DNA from 2 places in the Rhizobium sp. ERR 1071 genome. Region 1 is predicted to be linked to the other one. Evidence: predicted binding sites of a transcription regulator. Region 1 holds the regulator's gene; the other holds the start of a gene.
The links. The regulator PhoB, encoded in region 1, activates phosphate uptake and scavenging genes when phosphate is short. The targets are predictions, from matches to a motif close to TGTCATNNANCTGTCAT.
Positions count from the first base shown of each region.

Region 2: the regulator PhoB is predicted to act here: its motif matches at 4,968-4,984, upstream of FBZ99_RS26660 (Orn/Lys/Arg decarboxylase N-terminal domain-containing protein).

Region 1 covers NZ_VITM01000003.1:533,137-540,882, forward strand. The annotation lists gene FBZ99_RS12675 (aspartate aminotransferase family protein) at 1-1,051, opposite strand, end outside; gene FBZ99_RS12685 (GcrA family cell cycle regulator) at 1,476-2,003, shown strand; gene phoB (phosphate regulon transcriptional regulator PhoB) at 2,093-2,776, opposite strand; gene phoU (phosphate signaling complex protein PhoU) at 2,808-3,521, opposite strand; gene pstB (phosphate ABC transporter ATP-binding protein PstB) at 3,572-4,387, opposite strand; gene pstA (PstA family ABC transporter permease) at 4,403-5,737, opposite strand; gene pstC (phosphate ABC transporter permease subunit PstC) at 5,734-7,215, opposite strand; gene FBZ99_RS12715 (substrate-binding domain-containing protein) at 7,278-7,746, opposite strand, start outside.
Region 2 covers NZ_VITM01000010.1:164,453-172,198, forward strand. The annotation lists gene FBZ99_RS26640 (ABC transporter ATP-binding protein) at 1-541, shown strand, start outside; gene FBZ99_RS26645 (LacI family DNA-binding transcriptional regulator) at 694-1,695, shown strand; gene FBZ99_RS26650 (adenine deaminase) at 1,685-3,463, shown strand; gene FBZ99_RS26655 (NCS2 family permease) at 3,690-4,862, shown strand; gene FBZ99_RS26660 (Orn/Lys/Arg decarboxylase N-terminal domain-containing protein) at 5,029-7,386, shown strand; gene FBZ99_RS26665 (GNAT family N-acetyltransferase) at 7,409-7,746, shown strand, end outside.

The DNA.
Region 1 (7,746 bases):
CGGCACGGATAGCCTGCAGCAGCTCTGCCTGCGGAATGGCCGCCTTGATGCCGAGCATCAGACCTTCGCCGCGAACGTCCTCGATGATGTCAGGAAAACGATCCTTGAGCGAGGCGAGCCCCTGGCGGAAGACCAGCGAGACATCGCGCACATGCTGCAGGAAGCCTTCGGCAAGCACGATATCGAGAACGGCATTTCCGACCGCCATGGCGAGCGGATTGCCGCCATAGGTGGAACCGTGGGTGCCTGCCTTCATGCCTGAGGCGGCTTCCGCCGTCGCAAGGCAGGCACCGAGCGGGAAACCGCCGCCGATGCCCTTGGCGACAGCCATGATATCAGGCTTGATGCCGGCCCATTCATAGGCGAAAAGCTTGCCAGTGCGGCCGACGCCACACTGTACTTCGTCGAGGATCAGCAGCAGGCCGTGTTCGTCGCAGATCTCACGCAGCCCGCGCAGGAATTCATTGGTGGCCGGACGGATGCCGCCCTCACCCTGGACCGGCTCGATCAGGATCCCGGCTGTCGCATCCGTGATGGCGGCACGCACGGCATCGAGATCACCGAACTGCACTTGGTCAAAACCCGGTGCCTTAGGCCCGAAGCCCTCGATATACTTCTCCTGGCCGCCGGCGGCGATGGTCGCGATGGTGCGGCCGTGGAAGGCGCCCTCGAAGGTGATGATGTGGAACTTTTCGGGATGCCCCTTGGCGAATTGATAGCGCCGCGCCGTCTTGATGGCGCATTCCAGCGCCTCGGCGCCCGAATTGGTGAAGAATACCTTGTCGGCGAAGGTCGCTTCCGTCAGCCGCTTCGACAGCTTCTCCTGACCGGGCACCTCGTAGAGGTTCGACAGGTGCCAGACCTTGTCGGCCTGGGCCTTCAATTCGGCGACGAGATGAGGATGGGCGTGACCGAGCGAGTTGACCGCGACGCCGGCTGCGAAATCGAGGTAGCGCTCGCCATTTTCGGTGACCAGCCAGACGCCCTCGCCTCGCTCGAACCGTAACGGAGCGCGCATATAGGTGTCATAAAGCGGCGTGGTCTCGGCCATGGCCATATCTCCTGATCACAACTTTAAGGACCGATCGCTTCGATTTGATGAAACGGGTCCGAAAAAATCAAAAATGCCGCCTTGCGGCGGCCCGGGCACTATTGATGTTTTGCATCGCGATGTCAACAAAACTGGCGTTTTAGCAGGTGCGAGATAGCGCTTGCGGGCAAAAGAGATAGGTTCGGCGGCGCCTATTGCAGAAATGCCACGCCTAGGCAGCAAGTTGGGGAAAACCTCGAAATCGATTCCTCAAGATTCTCGCGACTCTTGTCACGGAGTCAGCCTCACACTAGGTTAAAAAGCAATTGCTAGACTGCATGCGGCGGAACTAGTCACCACAATTTTAGAGCGTTTCGCGCCTCGTTCCCATGCGAGGCAATGGTGAGGGATTCTGCCATCGGAAACGCGACAGCGGAGACAGGGCATGAATTGGACAGACGAACGCGTCGAGAAGCTGAAAAAGCTATGGTCCGAAGGGTTGAGCGCCAGCCAGATCGCTGCGCAGCTCGGTGGCGTGAGCCGTAATGCCGTTATCGGCAAGGTGCACCGCCTGAACCTTCCTGGCCGAGCGAAGGCGGGCGGCACGGCAACCGCGACGCGCACGCCAAAGCGCAGTGCCGCGGCTCCTCGCGCAACGACCTACGGCTCGCGCGTCGCTACCCGCACCGTGGTCGCCCGCCAGCAGGGTGCAACCATGCTGAAGGAAGAGATCGAGATCGATTCCGTCAATGAAATTCAGTATCGCCCGGCATCGAACGTCGTCGTTCCGATCTCCCGCCGCCTCGGCCTGACGGAGCTGACGGAACGCACCTGCAAATGGCCGGTCGGGGATCCGCTGAAGGACGACTTCCACTTCTGCGGCAATGACAGCCCGGATTCGTCGCCCTACTGCACCTATCATCAGCGCATGGCCTACCAGCCGGTGCATGACCGCCGTCGCAACAACGGCTGAAAGTTACCGCAAGACAAAGAGAAACGGGCCCCTCGAGGCCCGTTTTTCTATTTCCGCCGCTATTTAGTAACACCCGAGCGGCAAGCCGCTCAGGCTTCCATGGAATAGCCCGCGCCGCGAACGGTACGGATGACATCCTGCATATTGGAGAAATTGAGCGCCTTGCGCAGACGGCCGACATGGACGTCGACCGTGCGTTCATCGACGTAGATATCGTGCCCCCATACGCCATCGAGTAGCTGCGAACGCGAGAAGACGCGGCCTGGCGAGGACATCAGGAACTCCAGCAGGCGGAATTCTGTCGGCCCCAGCCGGACTTCGCGGCTCTTGCGGTGGACGCGATGGGTTTCGCGGTCCAGCTCGATATCGCCGCAACGCAGCACCGTGGAGAGAACCTCCGGGCGGGCGCGCCGCAGCATCGCCTTGACGCGGGCCATCAGCTCCGGCGTCGAGAACGGCTTGACGACGTAATCGTCCGCGCCGGTCGAAAGTCCGCGCACGCGCTCGCTTTCCTCGCCGCGAGCCGTCAGCATGATGATCGGCAAGCGCTCCGTCTCCGGCCGCATACGCAGCCGGCGGCAGAGCTCGATGCCGGACACGCCGGGGAGCATCCAGTCGAGGATCAGGAGATCGGGGATGCGCTCCTGGAGACGCAGCTCGGCCTCATCACCTCTGAGGATCGTGTCGACCTCGAAGCCTTCGGCCTCAAGATTGTAGCGCAGCAGAACGCTAAGCGCTTCCTCGTCTTCTACAACAGCAACTCTCGGAACCATGCGCCTATGGTCTCCTTTCTTCGCTTCCAGATTATTCCGTCACTGCGCCGACGGTGTTGGCGGTATCGTCCTTCGGGCGCTCGCCTTCCGGCTGAGCACCGGTCGCCATGTAATAGATCGTCTCGGCGATGTTGGTGGCATGGTCGCCGATGCGCTCGATGTTCTTGGCGCAGAAGAGAAGATGCGTGCAGGTGGTGATGTTGCGCGGATCTTCCATCATGTAGGTCAGCATCTCGCGGAAGAGCGAGGTGTACATGGCGTCGATTTCCTCGTCGCGTTCGCGGATCGACACGGCCTTATCGGGCGAGCGGGTCGCGTAAACATCAAGAACTTCCTTGAGCTGGCTCAGTGCCAGTTCGGAGAGGTGTTCGATGCCACGAGCGAGACGACGCGGCACGCCCGTGCCCTGAACGGCGATGACGCGCTTTGCGGTATTCTTGCCGAGATCACCGACGCGCTCCAGATCGGAGGCGATGCGGATCGAGCCCATGATTTCGCGCAGGTCCGCTGCCATCGGCTGACGACGAGCGATGGTGACGATCGCCTTGTCACCAACTTCGCGCTCGGCATGGTCGAGAACGACGTCGTCGGAGATGACCTTCTGGGCCAGGGCCGCGTCGCTGTTGACGAGAGCGCGTACGCTGTCGCTAACCATCTGCTCGGCCAGGCCGCCCATTTCGGCAATGCGACGCGTCAGAAACTTCAGGTCTTCGTCATAGGCTGAGAGAATGTGAGTGGAGACCATTTTTCTATCCTCAAGTGAACTGTGTGAAAGGAGCCGCGCGCCTGCCATCATCAACCAAAACGGCCCATGATGTAATCCTGCGTGCGGAAATCGTCGGGATTGGTGAACATCTTATCGGTGTCGTTCTCCTCGACCAGGTGGCCGAGATGGAACATTGCGGTACGCTGCGAGACACGAGCGGCCTGCTGCATGGAATGCGTCACGATGACGATGGTAAAATTCTCCCGAAGCTCGTGGATGAGATCCTCGACCTTGGCGGTTGCGATCGGATCGAGCGCCGAGCACGGCTCATCCATCAGGATCACCTCCGGGCTGACAGCAACGGCGCGCGCGATGCAGAGGCGCTGCTGCTGGCCGCCCGACAGGCTCGTGCCGGCATCATGGAGCCGATCCTTCACCTCACCCCATAGACCGGCCTTCTGCAGACTGGTTTCGACGATATGCTCGAGATCGGCCTTTGAGCGATGCAGGCCATGGATGCGCGGGCCGTAGGCGACGTTCTCGTAGATCGACTTCGGAAACGGGTTGGGCTTCTGGAAGACCATGCCGACGCGGGCGCGCAATTCCACGACATCGATGCTGTCGTCGTAGACATCCTGATCGTCGAGCGTGATCTTGCCGGTGACGCGGCAGGTCTCGATCGTATCGTTCATGCGGTTGAGGCAGCGCAGGAAGGTGGACTTGCCACAGCCGGAAGGGCCGATCAGGGCCGTGACCGTATTGGCGCGGATCTTCAGATTGACGTCGAAGAGCGCCCGCTTGTCGCCGTAGAACACAGAAACGTCCTGGCCGATCATCTTGTAAGGGATCGTCGTCATCTTCTTGGCCAAGGCTCTTTCGCTGGCAGCTTCCGTCATCATGTTCATTTCGTGCGCCCTCCCTTACCAGCGCCGCTCGAAGCGGCGGCGCAGCAGGATGGCGCCGATGTTCATCGCGACGAGGAAGAAGAGGAGCACGATGATGGCGCCGGACGTTCTTTCGACGAAGGCTCGCTCGGCTTCGCTCGCCCACATATAGATCTGCACCGGCAACGCCGTCGAAGGATCGAGCGGCGATGCCGGATAATTGGCGACAAAGGCGACCATGCCGATCAGAAGCAGTGGCGCGGTCTCTCCGAGCGCATGGGCAAGCCCTAGGATCGTGCCCGTCAGAATGCCAGGCATCGCGAGCGGCAGAACATGATGTAAGACCATCTGCATGCGCGATGCGCCAAGACCGAGCGCCGCGCTGCGGATCGACGGCGGCACGGCACGCAAGGCCGAGCGCGTGGCGATGATGATCATCGGCAGCGTCATCAGGCTCAGTACAAGGCCGCCGACCAGCGATGCCGAGCGCGGCAGCCCCATCATGTTGATGAAGACCGAGAGACCCAGCAGGCCATAGACGATCGAGGGGACGGCAGCGAGATTGTTGATGTTGACCTCGATCAGATCCGTCAGCCGGTTCTTCGGTGCGAACTCTTCCAGATAGATCGAGGCAGCAACGCCGACCGGCAAGGCAAGCACGAGAACGGTCAGCATCAGGTAGAGCGAGCCGATCAGCGCGACACCAAGCCCGGCGGCTTCCGGCCGGCTCGAATTGCCCGACAGAAAGAGACCGCTGTTGAAGGCCTTGTGAAGCGCGCCGCTTTCGCTGAGTTGCTTCATCCATGCGACCTGGCGGTCGGAAATCTTGCGATCCTTCTCGCTGACGGTCAGATCGATCTGCCCCTTGTTGGCGGAATCGATGTTGGCGCTGGCCAGAAATGTGACGTTCTGTGTCGTCCCGATGATCGAGGGGTTGGCAACGACTCTGTCGCGCAACACGATCCTGGCACTGTCCGACACCATCGCCATCGCCTCGCGCACAAGCGTGCGATTGGCCGGATCGATGCCAAGCGCTTTCACCAACGCATCGCGCACCAGTACGGGGTAATTGGCAGCGATCAGCACCTTCGGATCGTTCATGCGCTTACCCGTCGGGTCGATTACCTTCTCGGTAAATTCGATCGGCAGGGTGATCGAAGTCTGGACAAAGGCGGTATAGCCTGTGCGGACCACGGTCGAGACCAGGATGATAAGGAAGACGAGACCGAAGATGACGGCGGTCATCCCATAGGCGCGAAAGCGACGCTCGGCGGCATAGCGCCGCTTAATGCCGATATCGCGGTGTACAGACGCACCCGGCGTCAGACCGCGCGGCATGTTGAGCTGAGAGGAAGATACGACGTCGCTCATTCGTATTGCTCCCTGTATCGACGGACAATGTAGAGCGCATAGACGTTGAGGCACAGCGTCAGGCAGAACAGCGTGATGCCGAGGGCGAAGGCGACGAGCGTCTGCGGCGAAGTGAACTCCAGATCGCCGGTCAGCTGATTGACGATCTTCACCGTGACCGTCGTCATCGGTTCGAAGGGATCGAGCTGCATGCGCGCGGCAACGCCTGCGGCCAGCACCACGATCATGGTTTCGCCGATCGCCCGCGACGCGGTCATCAGCAGCGCGCCGACGATGCCGGGAAGAGCGGCCGGCAGCAGGACGCGCTTGACCGTTTCCGAGCGGGTGGCGCCGAGGCCGAGCGAGCCGTCGCGCAGCGACCGCGGCACGGCCATGATGATATCGTCCGACAGCGAGGAGACGTAAGGGATGAGCATCACGCCCATGACGAAGCCAGCCGTCAAAACGCTCTGCGCCTCGATGAAGCTTCTGTAGTTTCCGGTCATAAGCCCGTCGATCTCGGCGGAGATATCGCGCAGGAAGGGGCCGACTGTGACAAGGGCGAAGAAGCCGTAGACGATCGTTGGAATGCCGGCCAGAACCTCCAGCATCGGCTTGGCGATGGAGCGAACGCGAGCCGAGGCATATTCGGCCATGTAGATCGCGGCGAACAGGCCGATAGGCACGGCAAAGAGCATGGCGACGAAGCCGATATAGACCGTACCTGCCAGGAGCGGGATCAGACCGAAGGTGCCCGAGGTCTGCGCGCCGGCGCCGGTGAAGCGCGGGTCCCAGACGGTACCGAAGAAGAACTCGCTGGCCGGCACCATACTGAAGAAACGCGCCGCTTCCGAAAGCATGGAAACGACGATGCCGACCGTTGTCAGCACCGCGATGGAGGAGGCAACGATCAGGGCTCCGAGGATGACCTGCTCGACCCGGTTGCGGGCGCGAAAACGCGGCGCAATCGCGTGAAGGCCATGGGCCGCGCAAAGCAACGACAGGACGATCGCCGCCGCCGCCATGACCATGCGGCTCAATTCGCGCATGCCATTATATCTATTCGCGGCCTCGATCATGTAGCCCGTGGGGCGTACGGCGAGTGGAACGCCCTTCTGCGCCAGCAGCAACTGAAGATCGGCCTTGCCGCCATCGACATCGGCAAGCTCCTGGCTATCGAGCATGCGCATGCCGCGGGCGATGCTGCGCACCATGCCGTAGCTGAGATTGAGCTCAGCCGGCGGCAGAGACTGAACCTCCTCGGGAAAGGATTTGGTCACCAGGCGGTCGATGACGATGGGACTGACGATCAGCCAGGCGCAGATGAGCGCCAGGGGCGGAAGTACCGCCCATATGGCGGCATAGGCACCGTGATAGCCGAGCCGGGAATGCATGGACGAAGACCTGCCGCCCGACAGCGCGGCCGCCCTCACCCGCCCCAGCACGAAAGCGGAGGCGCCGAAGACCGACAAGCAGAGCAGCAGCAGCGATACACTCATTCCCATTCCCCGGCGAACCCCGGGGCAGCCGAAAGCCGCCCTGGTGCCCGACCCTTCAGCAGTCACATGATCTTCCCGCCCGCGAAATCCTTGCGGATCTGGTCGCGTTCAGCATCCGGCGCCGGCACGAGGCCATATTCCGCCAGCGGGCCGTCCGGTCCGATCATCTGATCGCTCGTGAAGAAATCGACATATTCCTTGAGCCCCGGGACCACACCCAGATGGGCTTTCTTGACGTAGAAGAACAGCGGCCGCGATACCGGATAGGTGCCATCGGCGATCGTCTCGCCCGAGGGCACAATGCCGCTGACGGTGGCGACCTTCAGCTTGTCGGCGTTGTTCTGGAAAAAATACAGGCCGAACACGCCAATGCCATGCTTGTTGGCATTGATGCGGGCCAAGGTTTCGGGATAGTCGCCATCGATATCGACTGCGGCGCCATCCTTGCGCACGGCAATGCATTTCTTGGCCTGCTGAGCCGCGTCGGAGAATGCTACCTTGATGACATCGGCCGCGCCGGAAGCCTTGCAG
Region 2 (7,746 bases), on a different contig from region 1:
AACAGCACGGGAAGCGAAAGAGATCGTCGCCGATATGCTGCGTAAGGTGGGCCTGACCCCTGACATGGCAAGCCGCTATCCGCACGAATTCTCCGGCGGCCAGCGCCAGCGCATCTGCATCGCCCGCGCCCTGGCACTGCAGCCGAAGGTGATCGTCGCCGACGAAAGCGTGTCCGCGCTCGATGTATCGATCAAGGCGCAGGTCATCAACCTGATGCTCGACCTGCAGCAGGGCCTCGATCTTTCCTTCCTGTTCATCTCCCACGACATGGCCGTGGTCGAGCGCGTCAGCCATCGCGTCGCCGTCATGTATCTCGGCGAAATCGTCGAGATCGGCCCGCGCGCGGCCGTTTTCGGCAATCCGCAGCACGACTACACGAAGAAGCTGATGGCAGCCGTTCCTGTGCCGGACCCCGATCGCCGACGCGAAAAACGCATGGCAGCCAGTGAGGAGTTGAAAAGCCCCATCCGGCCCGTCGATTATCTGGTCAAGCCGCGCGCGTATCGAACCGTCTCTTCCGGCCATCTGGTTGCCGTCTGATACAGCAAGCCGGTCGACCGGAAGGTCCTTCGTCATCACCAACAGGCGCCACCATCGGCGAAACCGCGTTTCATCCCCGCGCAGTTAAAGACGCTCTTGCAAAAGCGCGCCGTGTTGATTAAACGATTAATCAAGGAAACCGGAGCGCGCTCTTGGAGAGTCAGACACGCCCTACCTCGATTCGGGAAATCGCAACCAAGCTGGGTGTCTCCACGGCAACGGTCTCGAATGCCCTGCGCGGTACGGGCCGGGTGTCATCAGCCCTTGCGGAGCAGATTCGCCTGGAAGCGGACAGGCTCGGCTATGTGCCTGACCATGCGGCCCGCGCTCTGCGCACCGGCAAGAGCAATACGGTCGGCCTGCTGGTTCCGAATATCGGCCAACCCTTGTTTCCCGCTTTTGCCCAGGCCATCGAGCGAGCCGCCAAGCGGCGCGGTCTTGCCGTTCTCATCGGCGATAGTCAGGGCGACCCGCAGCAGCAGGAATTCGAAATCAGGACCATGATCGCCCGCGGCGTCGATGCACTGATCGTGATACCGACGCGCGGCACGACCATTGCGCCCACGGATGTCCCGGTGCCGGTCGCCGTCATCGACAGCGCCGCCACGGTTGGCAACATCGCTGCCAGCGATCATCGTCAAGGCGGGCGCCTGATCGCACGCCACTTGGTCGATCTCGGTCATGACAGCATCCTTATCCTCGCCGGCCCGGAAAATTCGCTGGTGGCGCGCGAGCGCGTCGAAGGAATGCGCGAAGTCTTCCGCCAGGCCGGCGTCGAACCCGCATTGCGACACAGCGATGCGACGTTCGAGGCCGGCAGCGCTCTCGGCCGCGAGCTCGATCTGCGGCATTTTACGGCCTGTGCCGCCGCCTATGATGCGCTCGCCGTCGGCTTTGCCATAACCGTCAAGGACAGGGGCTTCAGCATTCCGGAAGACATATCGCTCACCGGCTTTGATGATCTGATGTGGGCTCAAATCGTCTCTCCACCACTCACGACCGTCCGGCAGGATCTGGAAGCCGTGGCAAACCATGCCCTCGCCTTCGTCGCCGGAGAAATCGACATCAGCGGAATATTCCCGACGGAACTCGTCTTGCGGCAATCCACCGCGCGCCCGTCCGCCTTTGCCAAGGGAGGCAGACATGCCGAATGAACCCCACGACCTCCATTCATCCGAGCTGCGCGACCGCGCCGTCCGGGCGGCATTGGGCCTTGAGCCGTTCGATGTGCTGATTGCCGGCGGAACGCTCGTCGATGTCGCGACCTCGGAAATGAGGCCGGCCGATATCGGCCTTGTCGGCCCCTTGATCGCAAGCGTCCATGCCTTGGGGACGAGGAAGGACGCCAAGCAGACCATCGACGCTTTAGGACGCTTCATCGCGCCCGGATTTATCGACACGCATATGCACGTCGAAAGCTCGATGGTGACGCCAAGGCGATACGCCGAAACGGTTGTTCCCCAGGGCACGACGACGGTCTGCTGGGACCCGCATGAAATCGGCAACGTCGCTGGCCTCGACGGTATTCGGTGGGCGCTCGAAGAAACACGGCAATTGCCGCTGCGCTTCTTGACCCTGGCGCCATCCTGCGTCCCCTCGGCACCCGGCCTTGAGCTTGCCGGTGAGGAATTCCGCTCAGGCGAAATGACAACCATGCTCAGCTGGCCGGAGATTTCCGGTGTCGCCGAAGTGATGAACATGCGAGGGGTCCTTGAGCGCAGCGAGCCGATGCGCGGCATCCTTGAGGCCGGACTTGCGAGCGGCAAGCGCGTCTGCGGCCATGCCCGCGGACTGGAAGGTGCGGAATTGCAGGCCTTTGCCTCCGCGGGGATTCAATCCGATCACGAGCTCACCTCGGCCGAGGACTTGCTGGCGAAATTGCGGGCGGGCCTTACCATCGAGTTGCGCGGCTCCCATGACTATGTTCTGCCCGGCGTCGTCGACGTGCTGAAAAAACTGCCGCATCTGCCGCAAACGCTGACGATCTGCACCGATGACGTCTTCCCCGACGACCTCGTGAATGAGGGAGCAATGTCATCCGTTCTCAGACGCCTGATCGGCTATGGAATGAAGCCGATCGATGCCATCCGCGCCGCCACGCTCAACGCCGCCATGTGGCTGAACCGCCATGATCTGGGACTGGTGGCACCTGGCCGCCGCGCAGACATCATCATCCTTTCCGATCTCGAAAAGATTGCGGTCGACCGCGTCTTCGCATCTGGACGTGAGATCGCAAGAGGCGGCAGCCTCATTGGAGCCAGCGAGTGCACGCCCTCGGATGCCTATCGCGACACCGTGAAGGTCGGAAGGCTTTCTGCTACCGATTTCGAGATCAAGCTGTCTGGTATGACCGAAGCTCGCGTCAACACGATTGTCAGCCCACGATTCACGAAATGGGGAGAGGCAACCGTCAAAGTCGAAAATGACAAGCTCGTCTTGCCTGACAATATGCTGCTGATGGCTGTTATTCACCGTCACGGAAGAAAAGAGCCGACACCCGTCATCGGCATCCTCGAAGACTGGGGTCACTGGATCGGCGCGCTTGCGACGACGATATCGCATGACAGCCATAATCTCACCGTCTTCGGCCGTGACCCCACGGATATGGCTGCGGCGGCCAATGCCGTCATCGACGCCGGCGGCGGCATGGCGACGGCGGCCGATGGCGAGGTGACGGCGGTGCTTCCCCTGCCTGTCTGCGGCCTGCTGTCGGATGCGCCCGCAAAGGAGGTGGCCGACGACTTCGCCAGGCTGCGTGCCGCGGCCGATGCAGGCGCCGACTGGATGCCGCCCATTCGCACCTTCAAGGCGGTCGTCGGAGCAAGCCTTGCCTGTAACCCCGGCCCGCACGTCACCGATCTCGGGCTGACCGACGGAACCACCCAGGACATCAGACCGCTTCTGGCTTCAAGCCAAAATTGAGGTCACCAGCCAGACGGCGGCATTTGCCGACTTAGGAGATATAGACAATGACCTCAACTAGGAATGTTGGGCAGCCGGGTGATACGTCAGAGCCGCGGTGGAAGACCTATTTTCGCATGGGCGAGCGTAAAGCCAATACGAAGACGGAAATCATTGCCGGGATGACGTCCTTCCTGGCAGCGGCCTATCTCCTCGTCGTGATCCCTTCTCTGCTTCCGCCGGTGGCATCGACCGCGCCGCCGCAACGACGGCAACCATTCTCGTCATCATCGGCGCGACCCTGTTCATGGCGCTTTATGCCAATATGCCCTTCGTGGTGGGGCCGGGCATCGGCGGCTCGGTTCTGGTGGGGCCGACGATGGCAGCCGTGGAGCATATTCCCTGGCAGACTGGCCTTGCCATCTCCTTCTGGTCGAGTGTCGTCTTCGTTCTGCTGACCGTCCTCGGTGTACGCCAGGTCATTGCCCGCATGGTTCCAGCCCAGATCAAGCTCGGACTGGGTGCGGCGATCGGATTGTTCATCGCGCTTCTCGGCTTCAAGAATGCAGGTCTCGTCGATGTCAACGCCAAGAGCCACGCGCTCATGCTCGGTTCGTTCAACTCGGGACAGGCGATCATTGCCGTCTTCGGCATCTTCCTCGCCGTCTTCCTGCGCGGGCGCAAAGTGCCGGGGCCGATCCTCTGGGCGATCCTGGGCAGCACGCTGCTCGGCATTCCGCTCGGCGTGACCAAGGTGCCCGCCGCATTCTTCGGAGTGCCGCACGGCATCTCTGAGATCGGCCTTCAGCTCGATTTCCTTGGTGCGCTGAAGATCGAATATTTCCCCTATCTCTTCGCCTTCTTCGCATCCGAATTCTTCTCGACCCTGGGCACGACGCTCGCCGTTGGCGCCAAGGCCGGCCTGGTCGATGAGGAAGGCAACATGGCGGACCTGGGCAAGCCGTTCCTCGTCGATTCGATTGCCGCCACGATCAGTCCGCTGCTCGGCATTCCCTCCGCCACGGCGCTGGTCGAGAGCGCGACAGGCGCGGAAGCCGGCGGACGTACCGGTTTTGCTTCACTTGCAACCGCAGCCCTTTTCGCGCTCACTTTGCTTTTTACGCCGATCGCGCTGATGATCCCGGCAGCCGCCACGGCACCCGCCCTGATCCTCGTCGGCATGTCGATGTTCAGCGCGCTGAAGCGTGTCGACCTGGAGAATTTCTCCGACGGTCTCTCTGCCCTGATGATGGTCCTTCTGACCCTGGTCTCCAACAGCTTTGGAACCGGCATCGCCGGAGGACTGCTGTTCTACGTCATCGTCAAGGTCTTATCGGGAGAAGCAAGGCAGGTGTCTATCGGCATGTATCTTCTCGCCATCCCGCTTGCCTATTATTTCTGGACCGTGGCCGCTCACTGAGCGGCCACAAATCCATAAGTTGTGCACCCGCGATCCGGCATGAAACGGCGGGCTGGCGACGTGACCGGCGGTGGCCATCAATACGGTTTGGGACGTCCTCTATTCTGTCACATCCATGTCATGAAATGCGCCGACACCTCATCCCAGATCAAGAGCGGGTATCGACATGGATTATTTCAGACGTTTCAACTTTCTGTTCGCAACGCCAACCTTCGACAATGAGGACCTGGAAGGCGCCCGCTATAATCAGATCGTCGAGGAGATCGAACGCTCAGGTTTCGAGGTGGTGCGCGCGCGCAATCTCGAAGATGCCGAGATCGCCGTGCAGACCGACGCGGCCATCGGCTGCATGCTGGTGGACTGGGGCAAGAAGGGCCTCGAAGGCAAGACGGCCGCCCTCATCAACCTCATGCGCCGGCGCGGCCTGGAATTCCCGATCATCCTCCTGATCCGCCGCAAGCGCTTCGAGGATGTGCCGGTCGAAGTCCTCGATTTCATCGACGGCTACGTCTTCCTCTCCGAGGAAACGCCCGCCTTCATCGCGAAAAGCCTCATCAGCCGGCTGAAGCAATATGCCGAGACGCTGAAGACGCCGTTCTTCGGCGCGCTGGTCGATTATGCCGAAGAGGGCAATCATCTCTGGACCTGCCCCGGGCACAATGGCGGCATCTTCTACAGCCGCAGCCCCATCGGCCGGGTCTTCATGGAGCATCTCGGCGAAGCGGTGTTCCGCGACGACCTCGACAACTCCGTGCTCGATCTCGGCGACCTTCTGACCCACGAGGGACCGGCTCTCGCCGCGCAGAAGGAGGCGGCCAAGATCTTCGGCGCCGAAAAGACCTATTTCGTGCTGAACGGCACCTCCACGTCCAACAAAGTCGCGCTCTCGGCCCTCGTCACCGACGGCGATCTCGTGCTGTTCGATCGCAACAACCACAAGGCCGCCCATCACGGCGCGCTAATGATCTCGGGCGGCATTCCGATCTACCTGCCGACCAGACGCAATCTCTATGGCCTGATCGGTCCGATGGATTTCGCCACCATGGACGAGGACGCGCTGCGCGAGCGCATTCGCACCCATCCGCTGGTAAAAGATCCGGAAGCCTACAAGAAGCCGCGTCCGTTCCGCGTCGCGGTCGTGGAGCAATGCACCTATGACGGCACCATCCACAATGCCGAGATGATCCTAAAGCGCATCGGACATCTGTGCGACTACATCCTTTTCGACGAGGCATGGGCGGGCTTCATGAAGTTTCACCCGCTTTATGCCGGGCGCTTTGCCATGGGCCTTTCGGACCTCGGCCCCGATGCACCCGGGATCATCGCCACGCAGTCGACCCACAAGCAACTCGCAAGCTTTTCGCAGGCCTCGCAGATCCACATGAAGGATAGGCACATCACGGGCCAGAAACGCCGCGTGGAACACCGTCGCTTCAACGAAAGCTTCATGCAGCACGCCTCGACCTCGCCCTTCTATCCGTTGTTTGCCTCGCTCGACGTCGGCGCGCAGATGATGAAGGGCCGTTCGGGCGAAGTGCTTTGGGACGACACGATCCGCCTCGGCATCGAACTGCGCAAGAAAATCCGCGCCGTACGGCGCGAATTCGAGGAGAAGGAACATCGTCCCGAACGCCGCTGGTTCTTCGAGCCCTTCGTGCCGGATCGGGTCGCGATTCCTGATGTGGCAAGCCCCGGTGCTGTGCACGATGTGCCTTGGGAGAGCGTCGCGACCGATCAGCTCGCCACCAATCCCGCCTTCTGGCACCTGACACCCGATGCGGCATGGCACGGCTTTTCCAGCATGGAGCCGGGTTTCGCCATGACGGATCCGAACAAGCTCACCCTGCTTACCCCCGGCTTTGATCGAGCGACTGGAAAATATACGGAACACGGCATTCCAGCGCCTGTCGTTGCGCAATATCTGCGCGAAAACCGTATCGTCGCGGAAAAGAACGACCTCAATTCGCTGCTCTTCCTGCTCACACCCGGTGTCGAAGCCAGCAAGGCCGGCACCCTGATCAGCGGCCTTGTCGCCTTTAAAAAGCTTCATGACGACAACGCGCTGCTGGAAGAGGCCATTCCGGAATTCTACCGCCGCCGTCCCGGCCGTTATGCGGGCGTGCGCCTGCGCGATCTTTGCGCTGACATGCACAATTTCTTTCGTCAGGCCGATGTCAGCGCCCTGCAGACGAAGCAATTTTCCGCAGAACACCTGCCGCCGATCGCCATGTCGCCGCACGATGCCGCGCGCTGCCTGGTGCGCAACGATGTCGACTATCTGCCGATCGACGCCATTGCCGGCCGCATCGCGACGACACCCTTCGTCGTCTATCCCCCGGGGATTGCAACCATCGTGCCCGGCGAGCGCCTGACGGAACAGGCAAAGCCCATGATCGACTATCTCAAAATGTTCGAAACCTGCTTCAACACCTTCCCCGGCTTCGAGGTGGAGATCCAGGGCCTCTATCGCGAGATCGATGCATCCGGCAAAATCCGGCTCTATACCTACGTTGTCGCGGAATAGGCTTGGAAATTCAGGTTCGGACATGAAGCAGGATAAAACAATCATCGTTCGCCCATCCCGGGAGAGCGACGTCGATGCCATGCTGGCTATCTATCGCCGTCATATTCACCGCGGGGTCGAAGCCGGGGTCGATGATAGCGACACGCCGCAGCCGGACGATCTGCGCGAACGGCGCAAGAATTTGAAGGACCGCCGCTTTCCGCATGTCGTCGCGATCGAGGGTGAGAAGGTCGTCGGCTATGCCTATGTGGTGCTGTTCCGCAAGCGCCCGGCCTATCGCTATACCGTCAAGCATTCGATCTATGTGCATCACGACCATGTCGGCCAGGGTGTCGGAAGCCTGCTCATGCGCGGACTGAT